Regions from separate parts of the Ralstonia flatus genome, predicted to be linked through region 2. Evidence: riboswitches for the same ligand, from Rfam matches in the RefSeq annotation. Region 2 holds a riboswitch; the other holds the start of a gene.
What was found. A riboswitch is a leader RNA that binds a small molecule or an ion and turns the genes downstream of it on or off. The one in region 2 is predicted to bind glycine.

Region 1 (7,427 bases), on a different contig from region 2:
GAACTATTACGACGACGTCGCTGCCCGGCTCGGGCTCGACGATGCACTGGTCACGCGCCTGCACGACGACGGCCTGCTCTACGACCGCGACCCGCACGGCGACTTCCTGCACACCTACACCGAACCGTTTCGCGAGCGCTTCTTCTTCGAGCTGGTCCAGCGCAACGGCTACCTGGGCTACGGCGCCGCAAACGCCGCCGTGCGCATGGCGGTGCAGGCGCAACTGAGCCGCGAACACGCCAACGCGGGCGGCTGAACTCGCACCGCCCATCCATCGATTGATCCATCACCCGCCAATGGCCAGTGCAGTCATGGGCGATTTCAACGCACCAAAGACAGCGCGGGCAGCCATCGCACATCCACGCCCGTCATATCGAAAAAAGGAGACAAGGGAGCCATGAACAAGACCATGATTGCCGCACTGGTGCTCGGAGCCACGAGCCTGCCGGCCGCGGCGCAAAGCGCGGGCGATGTCACGCTCTACGGGCTGATCGACACCACGATCCGCTACAGCACGCACGAAAACGCGGCAGGCAACAGCAATCTGCAGATGATGGACGGCGTGCTGACCGGCAGCCGCTGGGGCCTGCGCGGCACTGAAGACCTGGGCGGCGGTACCAAAGCCATGTTCATCCTCGAATCGGGCTTCTTCCCCGACACGGGCGGCAGCCAGCAGGGCGGGCGTCTGTTCGGACGCACCGCGGTGGTGGGCCTGGAGGGCGACTACGGCAAGCTGTACCTGGGCCGCCAATACACGCTGGCGCATGAAGTGCTGTCTTCGTATGAGGCGATGGCGTTCGCCAACAACTCCATCGTCGGCTATCAAGGCGGCAACTACACCGGCCTGCGCTACGACAACACGGTCAAATACATCAAGTCGTTCGGCGGCCTGCAGCTTGCCGGCGCATGGACGTTTGGCGAAGCAGCCGGCAGCTTCAGCAAGAGTTCGGCCGGCGCCGGCTCGATCGTCTACAGCATGGGGTCGGCTGAAGTGGGCGCGGTGTATCAGGTCACGCGCGATGTGTCGTCGGCGTTCTTCGGGGCGGTGCCGGCAGCGCAGGCCAGCAAGCAAACGGTCTGGGGCTTTGGCGGCAAACTGGATACGTCGATTGCCACGTGGTACCTCGGCTATACGAACAGCCGTCTCGACGTGGCCGACTACAAGAACCAGGCCGCCTATGTTGGTGCAAAGGTGCCGATCTCCGGCGCACTGAGCTTCATCGGCACCGTGCAGTACGACTGGATGAAACATCTTGATGCCAGCGGCAAGCGCCTGACCACCGCCGGCATGCTCGACTACGCCTTCAGCAAGCGCACCGACGTCTACGCCGAAGTGGACTACACCCGCCTGCAGGGCGCCTGGGTTGCCCTGAACAGCGCGGCCGCATTCAACAATTCGGGCAACACGTATGGCAACAACTCGCGGTTGGGCGTGATGCTGGGTGTGCGGCACAAGTTCTGATCGCTTGGTTCATTCCCGCAATGAAAAAAAGCCCGCCAATGTTCCGGCGGGCTTTTTTTCATGCTGCGATCAATGCAGCGGGCAATCCCGCGCGATCACGTCGCCCACCATGGCAGCGGTGGCGCCAGACAGCGTCCAGCCGAGGTGCCCGTGGCCCGTGTTGTAGAACACGCGCGCGTGCCGCCCACGGCCAACGCGCGGCATCATGTCCGGCATCATCGGGCGCAAGCCGGCCCATGGCACCACACGCGACGTGCCAATCGCAAAGTTGCGGCGCGTCCATGCCACCAGCGGTTCGATGCGGTCCGCGCGGATGTCGCGGTTGTAGCCGTTGAACTCCGCCGTGCCCGCGACGCGGAAGCGGCCCGCGCCCAGCCGGCTTGTCACGATCTTCGCGCTTTCGTCCAACAGGCTGACCCACGGTGCGCCTTGCACGCTGGCGTCGTCGTCCAGGTGGACCGTGATCGAATAGCCCTTGACCGGATACACGTTGATGCGATCGCCCACCAGCTGTGCGATATGCCGGCTGCCCACGCCCGCGCACACGACCATCGCATCGGCGGCAAGGTCCTGTACGACATTCGCCGCGCTGGTGGAAAGGCGGTCATCGAGCGTGGTTTGCAACAGCAGGCGCACGCCGCTTTCGGTGGTCTCCACATCGCGCACATCCACGCCGTGCATGAACCGCACGCCGCGCTTCTCACACGCCTGCGCCAGGCCGCGCGTGAACTTGTGGATGTCGCCCGTGGCATCGGATGCGGTGAAGTAGCCGCCGTAGTAGTTGCCGCGCAGCGTCGGCTCAATGGCGGCAATCTCCTCCGGGCTCACGGCGTGGCGCTCAAGCCCGCCGGCGACGAGCAGGGCGTTGGCCTTGCCTGCTGCCGCAAAGCTGGCCTTGTCGTGATAGACGTGCAGGATGCCGCGCTTCTGCAGGTCGAAATCGATCTGCTCCCGTTCGGCCATCGCAAACAGATGCTTGCGTGCCTCGATGGCCATGCGCGTGGTTTCGATGGTGTTGCGGCGGTAGTGCGCGATGTTGGCGACGAACTCGCCGATCCACGAGTATTTGTGCCACGAGGGCTTGGGGTTGAGCAGTAGCGGAGCGTCGTTGCGCAGCATCCATTTGATGCCCTTGAGCAGCGTGCCGGTGCTGTTCCAGACTTCAGCGTTGCTGGCGGAAAGCTGCCCGCCGTTGGCGAAGGAGGTTTCCATGGCCGGATACAGGTGGCGGTCGAGCACCGTGACCTGATAGCCGAGTTGCGAGAGCGTGTAAGCGGTAGTGACGCCGGATATGCCGGCGCCGACGATGACGATGTGCGTCATGGCGGTCCCTATGGAGTGATGTCATGACCGGACGATCCGGTCGGCTCACCCCATCTGTCTTGGGACCTGAGAGCTTGGGCATCAGCAGCGCTGGCGCCTTCCCCTTCGGTGGGCGTGCGCGTGCACGCCTCTCTCCAGATTCGCAGTCGACGCCACAGTCCTTTTGCCTGAGAGTTTCCGGGGTGGTTGCTCCATCGGCGCCGAGCGTTGCGCGTATGCGCGTTGGGCCCGGTCTCTCCTGCGGCGTGTTGCAGCTGTCGTTGGTGCGTCAGCCGCGCCTGCGTGCTGCCGGTGTGGGCAGCGCGAGGGAGTGTGTCATGGGTTCTGCCGTTCGGCAAGTCGGGCCGTACCCGAGGCAACCGCAGAAACGGGTGGGGTGTCGTCCTTCAGGTCGACGCCGCTGCGGCCGAGCGCCAACGCGCCGTTGAGCAGGAACACCAGCCGGCTCGCTGCCTGGTCATAGGCCAAGCCTGCCGGCCGCACATTGGAGATGCAATTGCGCTCAGCATCGGAGCGGCCAACACGCGGCGCGTAGGTCAGGTAAATGCCTAGGCTGTCAGGCGAACTCAGCCCCGGCCGCTCGCCGATCAGCATCACCACCTGCCGCGCGCCCAGTAGCGCACCGATCTCATCCCCCAGCGCAACGCGGGACTGCACGGCGATAACCACGGGCCCGATCGACCAGCCGGCCGGCAGACGCTGACGCACGCTGCAAAGCAGCGGCACGGCATGGCTTTGCACCGCCAACGCGGAGAGCCCATCGGCAATCACGAACACCACATCGAACGGCTGCGCTGGCCGCAATGTGCTGAGTCTTGCGCGGCTGGCTTCGTCAAGGCGGCGGCCGAGGTCGGGACGGCGCAGATACTCCGCGCGATCCGCAGCCGCGCTGTGCGCCGTCACCGCTGTGAAGCCCGCTTCCCCAAGTGCGGCCGCCACCGCTGCGCTATCGAGCGGCAGGTGCACGGCATCGCGCGCCTGGGCATGCGCTACGCCGAATGCCAGCACGGCGTCGGTCGTCTGGCTGTTGCCGGCGCGGCCCAGCGCGATACGGGCGTCGGTAAAGGCGCGCAGGTGCGCCCACGGATTGGGTTGAACGAGCGGGTGTTTCGGCATGTTCGGCTTCTCCACCGAGTTCACAGTGCGTGAGCCAATTGCAGCAGCGGTTGCCGCGCCGTGGCGTCTTGCAGGCGGCCGGCAGCATCGACGATGCCCATGCTTTGTAGCCACGCCTCGAACTCCGGTGCAGGCCGCAGGCCGAGCGTGTCGCGCAGATAAAGGGCGTCATGAAACGACGTGCTCTGGTAGTTCAGCATGATGTCGTCAGCGCCCGGCACGCCCATGATGAAATGGATGCCCGCCACGCCAAACAGCGTCAGCAGCGTATCCATGTCGTCCTGATCGGCCTCTGCGTGGTTGGTGTAGCAGACGTCGCAGCCCATCGGCAGGCCCAAGAGCTTGCCGCAGAAGTGGTCTTCCAATCCGGCGCGGATGATCTGCTTGCCGTCGTAGAGGTACTCCGGGCCGATGAAGCCGACGACCGTATTCACCAGCAAGGGCGAGAACGCCCGCGCTACGGCATAGGCCCGCGCTTCCATCGTTTGCTGATCGACGCCGTGGTGCGCGTTGGCCGACAGCGCGCTGCCCTGGCCGGTCTCGAAATACATCACGTTGTTGCCGACCGTGCCGCGCGAGAGGCTTTGCGCTGCGTCATGCGCTTCGCCCAGCAATGCGAGGCTGATGCCGAACCCCGCATTGGCTTGCTCGCTGCCGGCCACCGACTGGAATACCAAGTCGACCGGGGCGCCTTGGTCAATGGCGCGCATGGTGTTCGTCACGTGGGTCAGCACGCACGACTGCGTGGGAATGGCGTAGCGGTTGCGCAGCTCATCCACCAGTTGCAGCAGCGAAACGATGGCGCCGAGATTGTCGCTGGCGGGGTTGATGCCGATGGTCGCGTCGCCGCAGCCGTAGAGCAGGCCATCGATGATCGACGCAGCAATGCCTTTGGGATCATCCGTCGGGTGATTGGGCTGCAGCCGGACAGACAACCGGCCCCGCAAACCGATGGTGTTGCGAAAGCGGGTGACTACGCGGCACTTGCGGGCCACGGCGATCAGATCCTGGTTGCGCATCAGCTTGCTGACCGCGGCGGCCATTTCCGGCGTGATGCCAGCGGCGACGCTCGTCAATGTCGCGCTGTCGGTCTCGTGCAGGAGCAGCCAGTTGCGAAATTCGCCCACGGTGAGCGAGGCGATCGGCTCGAAGGCCTGCGTGTCGTGCCGATCCAGAATCAGGCGCGTGACCTCGTCGTCTTCATACGGCACCAACGCCTCGTTGAGGAAGACCGACAGCGGCACGTCCGCCAACGCCATCCGCGCAGCCATGCGTTCGCCCTCGCTGGCCGCGCCCAGGCCCGCCAGGTAGTCGCCGGAGCGCGCTGGGCTGGCTTTGGCCAGAAGCGTCTTGAGATCGTTGAACACATGACGCTGTGCGCCAATGGTGTGGGCAAAGTGCATGATGGGATACGCGGCAGAGTCCGATGACGGTGACGGTGACGGCGAGGCCTATCCTGCCACTTTAGTGGCCTTCCAAGCCATGGCGGCAATGTTCTAATACGCGTTTCTTAAACATCGATATCCCGCCCAGATGACCGCTTCCGCCACACCGTCCCGTACAAAGCAAGCGGGCTCTGCCATGGAAGTGTTGGCGGTCTTTCTCAAGCTGGGGCTCACAAGCTTCGGCGGCCCCGTCGCGCATATCGGCTACTTCCGCCGCGAGTTCGTGGAGCGCCGTCGTTGGCTCGACGACGCAACATTCACCGACCTGGTCGGGCTCTGCCAGTTTCTGCCGGGGCCGGCCAGCAGCCAAGTTGGGTTTTCCGTCGGCTTGCTCCGGGCCGGATGGCGCGGCGGTTTGGCAGCATGGTGCGGCTTTACGCTGCCGTCCGTCCTGTTGCTGCTGGCCTTTGCGATGCTCGCGCCGAGCCTGGGCGGCCCGGTCGGCGCAGGCCTGATCCACGGTTTGAAGCTCGTTGCCGTTGCGGTGGTGGCGCAGGCCGTGTGGGACATGGCGCGCAAGCTCTGTCCTGACTGGCAACGCGCGGGCATCGCGCTGATCAGCATTGCCGTGCTTGGTGCATTGACGACCGTCTACGCGCAACTGGTCGTGATTGCGCTGGGCGCCGTGCTGGGGCTGTTGCTGTGCCGATCGGCCCGTCCGGCGCCTGCTGGCTTGAAGGCAGCGCAGGGCGGCGCATTCCGCGTGTCTCACATGGCCAGCATCGTCAGCCTGGTGCTCTTCTGCGTGCTGCTGTTCGGGCTTCCGGTTGCCGCGGACCTTTATCCGTGGATGCCCGCGAAGGTGTTCGATGCGTTCTATCGTTCGGGCGCGTTGGTTTTCGGGGGTGGTCATGTCGTGCTTCCGCTGCTGGAGCAGCAGACGGTCGCAACCGGTTGGGTCGCGTCGAACGATTTTCTGGCCGGCTACGGTGCCGCGCAGGCCGTGCCCGGGCCGCTATTCACCTTCGCCGCGTTCCTGGGGTGGACGGTCGGCCCGGGGCTCAATCACTGGGCTGGCGCCGCGCTCGCCACGGTGGGTATTTTTTTGCCCGGCCTGCTGTTGGTCGTCGCGGCATTGCCTTATTGGCAGGCATTGCGCGCGCGTCCTTCCATGGCAGCGCTGCTGGCGGGTGTGAATGCGGCCGTGGTGGGATTGCTGGCGTTTGCCCTTTACACGCCGGTCTGGACGAGCGCCGTGCGGTCATGGCGCGATGTTGCTGTCGCGGTGATCGCGTTCCTGCTGCTGACACGATGGAAAACGCCACCGCTGATCGTGGTGGCGTTGTGTGCGGCGGCGGGTGTTGCCGCTGCCATGCTGGGTTGAGTCGCACGCGCCCCGCGAGCCGCAACCGCACGCGGCGCAGGGCAGGGCGTCACTCCTCCATCAGCCGGACCCTGACCTTCTTGCCCTTCACCGTGCCGGCGTTGAGCTTGCGCAGCGCGTCGCGTGCGATGCCTCGCTCGACCGCGACGTAGGTCGAGAATTCCGTCACGTTGATCTTGCCGATCTGGTCGCCGCGAAAGCCGGCATCGCCGGTCAAGGCGCCGAGCACATCGCCGGGGCGGATCTTCTCCTTGCGCCCGCCCAGAATCTGCAGCGTTTCCATGGGCGGCAGCAGCGGTGCATCGTTGCCGGTATCAAGCGCGTCGAGCTTGTGCCATTCGACCTCGCGGCCCATCGCCTCTTCGATATTGCCGACGCGCCCCATCTCGTCCATGCTGGCGAGGCTCAGCGCCCAGCCGTTCTCATCGGCGCGGCCTGTGCGGCCAATCCGGTGCACATGGACTTCGGGATCGGGCGTCACGTCAACGTTGATCACCGCTTCAAGCTGGGCGATATCGAGCCCGCGCGCGGCAACGTCGGTCGCAACCAGCACCGAGCAACTGCGGTTCGCAAACTGGATCAATACCTGGTCGCGTTCGCGCTGCTCGAGCTCGCCATGCAGCGCAAGCGCGTGAATGCCCTGCGCGCGCAACACGTCGAGCAGGTCGCGGCATTGCTGTTTCGTATTGCAGAACGCGAGCGTGCTGACCGGCCGATAGTGCTTGAGCAGCAGCCCGACCGCATGCAGCCGCTGGCT
Region 2 (7,427 bases):
CCTCCCCAAGCTTCATCTCCGCGATATAGCGCGACGGCTCGCACACCACCGTCTCCCGCGCGCGCTTGCGCTTTTTGCACCAGCTGATATGCAGGCTGCGCTGCGCCCGCGTGATGCCCACATACATCAACCGCCGCTCTTCTTCGATCTTCTCGTCCGTCAGATCGTCGTCTTCGCGGCAGTGCGGCAGGATGCCTTCCTCCACGCCCACCAGAAACACGTGCGGATATTCGAGCCCCTTGCTGGCGTGCAGCGTCGACAGGCGCACCGCATCCGGGTCCTCTTCCTTGCCTTCGAGCATGCTGATCAGCGCGATGGTCTGCGTGAGTTCCAGCAGGTTTTTACCGGCGTCCAGCAGGCCATCGGCGTTGTCGAAACCGGTGGCCTCTTTGTCGTCACCTTCGTCGTCATCCTTCTCCGGCTTGGTGCCCTTGCGCTTGAGCCAGTCGAGAAACTCCAGCACGTTGGTCCACTTGTTCTGCGCCTGGCGCTCGTCGTAGGTGTCGTACAGGTAGGCCTCGTAGTGGATGCCTTCCATCATCTCGTCGAGCAGCGTGGCGGCGGGCTCCTTGGCGGCGCGGTCCGAGAGCCGCACGATGAATTCGCAGAACACCCGCAGCGGCTCCAGCTGCCGCGGCGCGAGTTGCGCTTCGATGCCGCCCATCATTGCCGCCTCGAACAGCGACACCTTGGCCTGCCCCGCGAATGCGCCCAGCACTTCCAGCGTCGCGTTGCCCACGCCGCGCTTGGGCGTGGTAATGGCGCGGATGAACGCGGGGTCGTCATCCGCATTGGCAATCAGCCGCAGATAGGCACACAGATCCTTGATCTCGGCCTTGTCGAAAAAGCTCTGCCCGCCCGAGAGCACATACGGAATGCGCTCGCGCCGCAGGATCTGCTCGAACAGGCGCGCCTGGAAGTTGCCGCGATACAGGATCGCGTAATCGCGAAATTGCGCACGACGCTCGAACTTGTGCGCGGACAGCTTGAAGACGACGCTCTCGGCTTCGTGCTCCTCGTCATTGGCGCTGGTCACGTTGATGGGGTCGCCCATGCCGTGCTCGCTCCACAGCGTCTTCTCGAACAGCTTCGGGTTCTGCGCGATGACCGCGTTGGCGGCGTTCAGGATGCGCACCGTGGAGCGGTAGTTCTGCTCCAGCTTGATCACCTTCAGGTTCGGAAAATCGGTCTGCAGCAGCTTGAGGTTGTCGAGCGTGGCGCCGCGCCAGCCGTAGATGGCCTGGTCGTCGTCGCCCACGGCCGTGAAGGCCGGCGCACGCAGGTGCGAGCCGCCCGCCAGCAGCTTCAGCAGCTGATACTGGCAGGCGTTGGTGTCCTGGTATTCATCGACGAGGAAGTAGCGCAGGCGGTTCTGCCACTTCAGGCGCACGTCTTCATTGCGCGCGAACAGCTCGGCGGGAATCCGGATCAGGTCGTCAAAATCCACCGCCTGATACGCATGCAGCGTCGCCACGTAGTTGCGGTAGACGAGCGCGGCCTGATGGTCGTCGACGTTGTTGTTGGCGAGCGCCTCGGCAATCGCGGTGTCCGGATCGACGAGACCGTTCTTCCACAGCGAGATCGTGCTCTGCACGCGGCGGATCAACTGCTTGTCGGTGGTGGCCAGCTGCTCCTGGATCATCCCGAAGCAATCGTCGGAATCCATGATCGAGAAACGTGGCTTGAGGCCGACATGCTCGGCTTCCGCCCGCAGGATCTGCACGCCCAGCGAGTGAAACGTACAGACCGTCAACTGCTTGATGGGAATGCGCTTGCCGTCTTCGCGCGTCTTGCCGTCCATCAGCTTGGCCACGCGCTCCTGCATTTCCTTGGCCGCCTTGTTGGTAAACGTAACCGCGGCGATGTGCTTGGGCTCGAAGCCCTTGTCGAGGATCAGGTGCGCGATCTTCTGCGTGATCACGCGCGTCTTGCCCGAGCCCGCACCGGCCAGCACCAGGCACGGGCCGTCGAGGTAATGCACACCTTCGGATTGGGCAGCATTGAGCCCGTGGGCGAGACCGGAAGACATGGGAACAGGCGGAAGAAAAAGCAGGCGGGAACGACAGCGGAGGGCGATGGTAGCACGGCGCCTTTGCATCGATTGAGCCGACGAAAGGCCTGTTGCCGGGCCGCCTGCGGAGGTGCCCAATACCGCACCGCACGCGTTTGCGCCCCTCGCTTTTCGCAGGGGCGTTACACCGCTTACGCACCGTTACACGAACGGCGTAAGCGACCCCGCGCGGCACGCCGTTATGGGCAGGACAGCGGCTGAATCGGTCGGCCGCCCACCGGAGAACGCACCATGAACCGCATCGTCAAAGCCCTGGCCATCAGCGCCGTCGCCCTGTCTGCCACCACCGGCGCCTTCGCCCAGACGCAATGGCAAAAGGACCACCCGCGCCGCGCCGAGGTCAATCACCGCCTCGCCAACCAGAACAAGCGCATCCACAACGAAGTGAAGGAAGGCGAAATCACCAAGAGCCAGGCGCGCCAGCTGCACAAGGAAGACCGCCAGATTCGCCAGGAAGAGCGCGACATGGCCGCCCAAAACGGTGGGCACATCACCAAACAGGAACAGCGCACGCTGAACCAGCAGGAAAACCAGGTCAGCCGCCAAATCGGCAAGTAAGTCAAAGCAAGACCAGCCACACCCGCACTCCGGCCACACCACAAGGCGCTCCCGCCAGCGCCCGACGGTGTGGCCGTTGTCTTTGGTCTTTGGCCTTTGACGTTCCTGCCCTAGATGGCGCCTTCAATTTTCGTAAGCGGGCGGAAAAAAAAGACGGGGAACTGTCTGAGCGCAGCGAGTTTTCCCCGTCTCCACCCGGTTACGGAAATTGAAGGAGTCTTTCGCCATCTCGGGCGCGCATTTCTTTGCTTACCTTCTTTGGGCAAGACCAAAGAAAGTGAGTCAGCCCCGGCAGGGGATAAAACAAGGGATGGACCACAAGCACAAAAAATCCAGCCCTCCCCCCTCAACCCGAAACCGCCAAGTCCACCCCAATTGACAATCCCATCCCCCTTCCGTAAATTCCGCCCATCCATCCGGGAGAGCGTGCCCGCCGTACACGGCAAGGCGCCGCCGAAGGGGTAGCACCCGAAAACTCTCAGGCATCCAGGACCGGGCGGATCGGCGGACATGCGTCCGACCGCACTCTGGAGAGCTGGCGCCGCACGACCACTGCGGGCGCCCACCGAAGGGGCTCACGAACGGCGCGCACCGCTATGCGCACCGCTTCGCAATCTCTCAGGTACCAAGGACAGAGGGGCCATCTGCGCAGCTTGTTGATCTTCATGGCGTCACCATGAGGCATCAGGCTGCGCGGATGGCCTTTTTGCTTTTCTGGTTCCCGATCCATGCGCCGCGCCCAGGCCACGGCGGCGCACTCAGCCGAGAGATTCCATGACGCTCCAACACACGCCGCTCAATGCCATCCACCGCTCGCTGGGCGCCCGCATGGTCGACTTTGGCGGCTGGGACATGCCCGTCAACTACGGCTCCCAAATCGAAGAGCACCACGCCGTGCGCCAGGACGCAGGCGTCTTCGACGTCTCGCATATGTGCGTGGTCGACCTCACCGGCGCGCGCGTGCGCGATTTCCTGCGTGGGCTGCTCGCCAACAACGTCGACAAGCTGCAAACCCCGGGCAAGGCGCTCTACAGCTGCATGCTCAACCCGAAGGGCGGCGTGATCGACGATCTGATCGTCTACTTCTTCCGCGAAGACTGGTTCCGCCTGGTGGTCAACGCCGGCACCGCCCCGACGGACCTGGAGTGGATCGTCGCGCAGAACGCCGCCGCCGGCACCGACGTGACCATCACGCCGCGCCGCTCCGACAACAACGCAGGCGCCGAGCCGCTGGGCATCCTGGCCGTGCAGGGCCCGAACGCGCGTGCCAAGACCTACGCCGCGCTGCCCGGCACGCAGGCCGTGGGCGACGCGCTCAAGCCGTTCAACGCCGGCTTCGTCACCGTGGAAAACGTGGGCGAGATCATGGTGGCCCGCACCGGCTACACCGGTGAAGACGGTTTCGAACTGGTGGTGCCGGCCGCGCAGATTGCGGGCGTCTGGGAGCGCCTGCTGCAGGCCGGCGTGCGTCCGGCAGGCCTCGGCGCGCGCGACACGCTGCGCCTGGAAGCCGGCATGAACCTCTACGGCCAGGACATGGACGAGCACGTTTCGCCGCTCGACGCCGGCCTCGCCTGGACGGTCGATCTGCAAAGCGAACGCGACTTCACCGGCAAGGCTGCGCTGCAAGCCGGCGGCCAGCGCGAACAGTTCGTCGGCCTGATCCTGCGCGACAAGGGCGGCGTGCTGCGCGCCCACCAGAAGGTCATCACCCCCGCCGGTGACGGCGAGATCACCAGCGGCACGTTCAGCCCGAGCCTGTCGCTGTCCATCGCACTGGCGCGCCTGCCCAAGGACGTGGCCATCGGCACCGACGTACAGGTCGAAATTCGCGACCGCAAGTTGACCGCGACTGTGGTTAAACTGCCGTTCGTGCGCAATGGCAAGGCGCTGGTCAGCTGAACACCGAATCTGCATTCCCAAATACCCATCTTCCGGAGAAACCTTTCATGAGCAACGTCCCCGCCGATCTGAAATACACCGAACACGACGAGTGGATCCGCGTTGAAGCCGACGGCACGCTGACCATCGGCATTACCGACTTCGCGCAGGAACAGCTCGGCGACATCGTCTTCCTGGAGCTGCCGGAAGCCGGCCGCGCCGTCGCCAAGGACGAAGCGATTGCCGTGGTGGAATCGGTCAAGGCCGCTTCCGACATCTTCGCCCCGGTGGCCGGCGAGATCGTCGCCAACAACGCAGATGCCGCCGGCGCGCCGGAATCCGTGAACGCAGGCGCCTACGAGGCGTGGCTGTTCAAGATCAAGCCGACCAACGCCGACGACGTGAACGCCCTGATGTCGGCTGCTGATTACGAAGCCAAGATCGGCTAAGCCGGTCCTCCGGCCGGTGCGTGCGCCCTGACCTGCGCCGCGCATCGGCCATTGCTTGCATCGCCTGAATTTCGAGCCCTTGCCATGAACGCTCCGCACCCCGCTTCCTCGGCGCTTGCCGCCGAACGCCCGACGTTGGCTGACCTGGAGGCGCGCGACGCCTTCGCGCACCGCCACATCGGCCCGTCTGCCGACGAGCAGACCGCCATGCTCGGCACGCTGGGCTACACCAGCCGCGCCGCGCTGATCGACGCCGTGATCCCGCCGGCCATCCGCCGCCAGGACGGCATGCCGCTGGGCGAATTCACGCAGCCGCTGACCGAAGAAGCGGCGCTCGCCAAGCTGCGCGGCATCGCCGGGCAGAACCGCGTGGTCAAGAGCCTGATCGGCCAGGGCTACTACGGCACGCACACGCCGGGCGTCATCCTGCGCAACATCCTCGAAAACCCCGCCTGGTACACGGCCTACACGCCGTATCAGCCGGAAATTTCGCAGGGTCGCCTGGAAGCGATGCTGAATTTCCAGCAGATGGTGATCGACCTCACGGCGATGGACATCGCCAATGCGTCGATGCTGGACGAAGCGACCGCCGCGGCTGAAGCCATGACGCTGCTGCAGCGCATTGGCAAGTCGAAGTCGACCGTGTTCTTCGTGGCCGACGACGTGCTGCCGCAAACGCTGGAAGTCGTGCGCACGCGCGCCGAGCCGATCGGCGTGCAGGTGGTGACCGGCCCTGCCGCCGACGCTGCCAAGCACGACGCGTTCGGTGTGCTGCTGCAATACCCGGGCGCCAACGGTGCGCTGCTGGGCGATCTGGCGACGTACCAGGCGCTGACCGATGCCGTGCACGCCGCCGGCGGTCTGGTCGTGGCCGCCGCCGACCTGCTGGCGCTCACGCTGCTGGCCGCGCCGGGCGAATGGGGCGCCGACGTCGTGATCGGCAACACGCAGCGCTTTGGTGTGCCGTTCGGTTTCGGCGGCCCGCACGCCGGCTACATGGCCGTGCGCGATGCGTTCAAGCGCTCGATGCCCGGCCGACTGGTCGGCGTGACGATCGATGCGCAAGGCAACCCGGCCTACCGCCTCGCACTGCAAACGCGCGAGCAGCACATCCGCCGCGAGAAGGCCACCTCGAACATCTGTACCGCGCAGGTGCTGCTGGGCGTGATGGCGTCGATGTACGCCGTCTATCACGGCCCGCAAGGCCTGAAGCGCATCGCCCAGCGGGTGCACCGCCTGACCGCCACGCTGGCCGCCGGCCTGCGCGCGATCGGCTACACGCTCGAAGCCGACGCGTTCTTCGACACGCTGACCGTCGCCACCGGCCCGCGCACCGCCAACCTGCACATCGCTGCGCAGGCGCACGGCATCAACCTGCGCCAGATCGACGACGCGCGACTGGGCATCTCGCTGGACGAGACCGTCACGCGCGCCGATGTCGTTACGCTGTGGGACATCTTCGCGCATGCCGCGCACGCCGCCGCACCGGACTTCGACCAGACCGAAGCGGGCGTCGCCGATGCGTATCCGGCCTCGCTCATCCGCCAGAGCGCGTACCTGACGCAGCCGGTGTTCAACGCGCACCACTCCGAGCACGAAATGCTGCGCTACCTGCGCAGTCTCGCCGACAAGGATCTCGCGCTCGACCGCACGATGATCCCGCTGGGCTCGTGCACGATGAAGCTCAACGCCACCGCAGAAATGCTGCCGGTGACGTGGCCCGAGTTTTCGAACATCCATCCGTTCGCACCGGCCGACCAGACCGTCGGCTACCGCGAGATGATCGACCAGCTCGAGCAGATGCTCTGCGCCGCCACCGGCTACGCCGCCGTGAGCCTGCAGCCGAATGCCGGCTCGCAGGGCGAATACGCCGGTCTGCTGATCATCCACGCCTACCACGCCAGCCGTGGCGAAGCGCACCGCAACGTGTGCCTGATCCCGTCGTCGGCGCACGGTACGAACCCCGCATCGGCGCAGATGGCCGGCATGCAGGTGGTCGTCGTGGCGTGCGATGAGCGCGGCAACGTCGATCTGGCCGATCTGGAAAAGAAGGCCGCCGAGCACAGCAAGAACCTCGCGGCGATCATGATCACCTACCCGTCCACGCACGGCGTGTTCGAGGAAGGCGTGAAGCGCGTCTGCGAAATCGTGCACAGCCACGGCGGCCAGGTCTACGTGGACGGCGCCAACATGAACGCCATGGTCGGCACCGCCGCGCCGGGCCACTTCGGCGGCGACGTCTCGCACCTGAACCTGCACAAGACGTTCTGCATTCCGCACGGCGGCGGCGGCCCGGGCGTCGGTCCGGTGGCCGTGGGTGCGCACCTCGCGCCGTTCCTCCCGGGGCGCGCGGCGTCGGGTGAAGATGCCAGCCAGAACATCGGCAATGTGTCGGCGTCGGCGTTCGGCTCGGCGTCGATCCTGCCGATCTCGTGGATGTACATCGCGATGATGGGCGCCGCGGGCCT

Region 1: another riboswitch for glycine. It lies ahead of R2676_RS17270 (D-amino acid dehydrogenase); the one in region 2 lies ahead of gcvT (glycine cleavage system aminomethyltransferase GcvT).

What each region holds. Positions count from the first base shown of each region.
Region 1 is NZ_CAUDLI010000007.1:169,158-176,584, reverse strand. It holds gene R2676_RS17280 (bifunctional sugar phosphate isomerase/epimerase/4-hydroxyphenylpyruvate dioxygenase family protein) at 1-256, shown strand, start outside; gene R2676_RS17275 (porin) at 398-1,462, shown strand; gene R2676_RS17270 (D-amino acid dehydrogenase) at 1,532-2,785, opposite strand; glycine riboswitch at 2,931-3,036, opposite strand; gene eutC (ethanolamine ammonia-lyase subunit EutC) at 3,101-3,901, opposite strand; gene R2676_RS17260 (ethanolamine ammonia-lyase subunit EutB) at 3,922-5,304, opposite strand; gene chrA (chromate efflux transporter) at 5,435-6,670, shown strand; gene dbpA (ATP-dependent RNA helicase DbpA) at 6,720-7,427, opposite strand, start outside.
Region 2 is NZ_CAUDLI010000006.1:315-7,741, forward strand. It holds gene R2676_RS14700 (UvrD-helicase domain-containing protein) at 1-2,029, opposite strand, end outside; gene R2676_RS14705 (hypothetical protein) at 2,303-2,629, shown strand; glycine riboswitch at 3,037-3,134, shown strand; glycine riboswitch at 3,147-3,274, shown strand; gene gcvT (glycine cleavage system aminomethyltransferase GcvT) at 3,404-4,531, shown strand; gene gcvH (glycine cleavage system protein GcvH) at 4,579-4,959, shown strand; gene gcvP (aminomethyl-transferring glycine dehydrogenase) at 5,044-7,427, shown strand, end outside.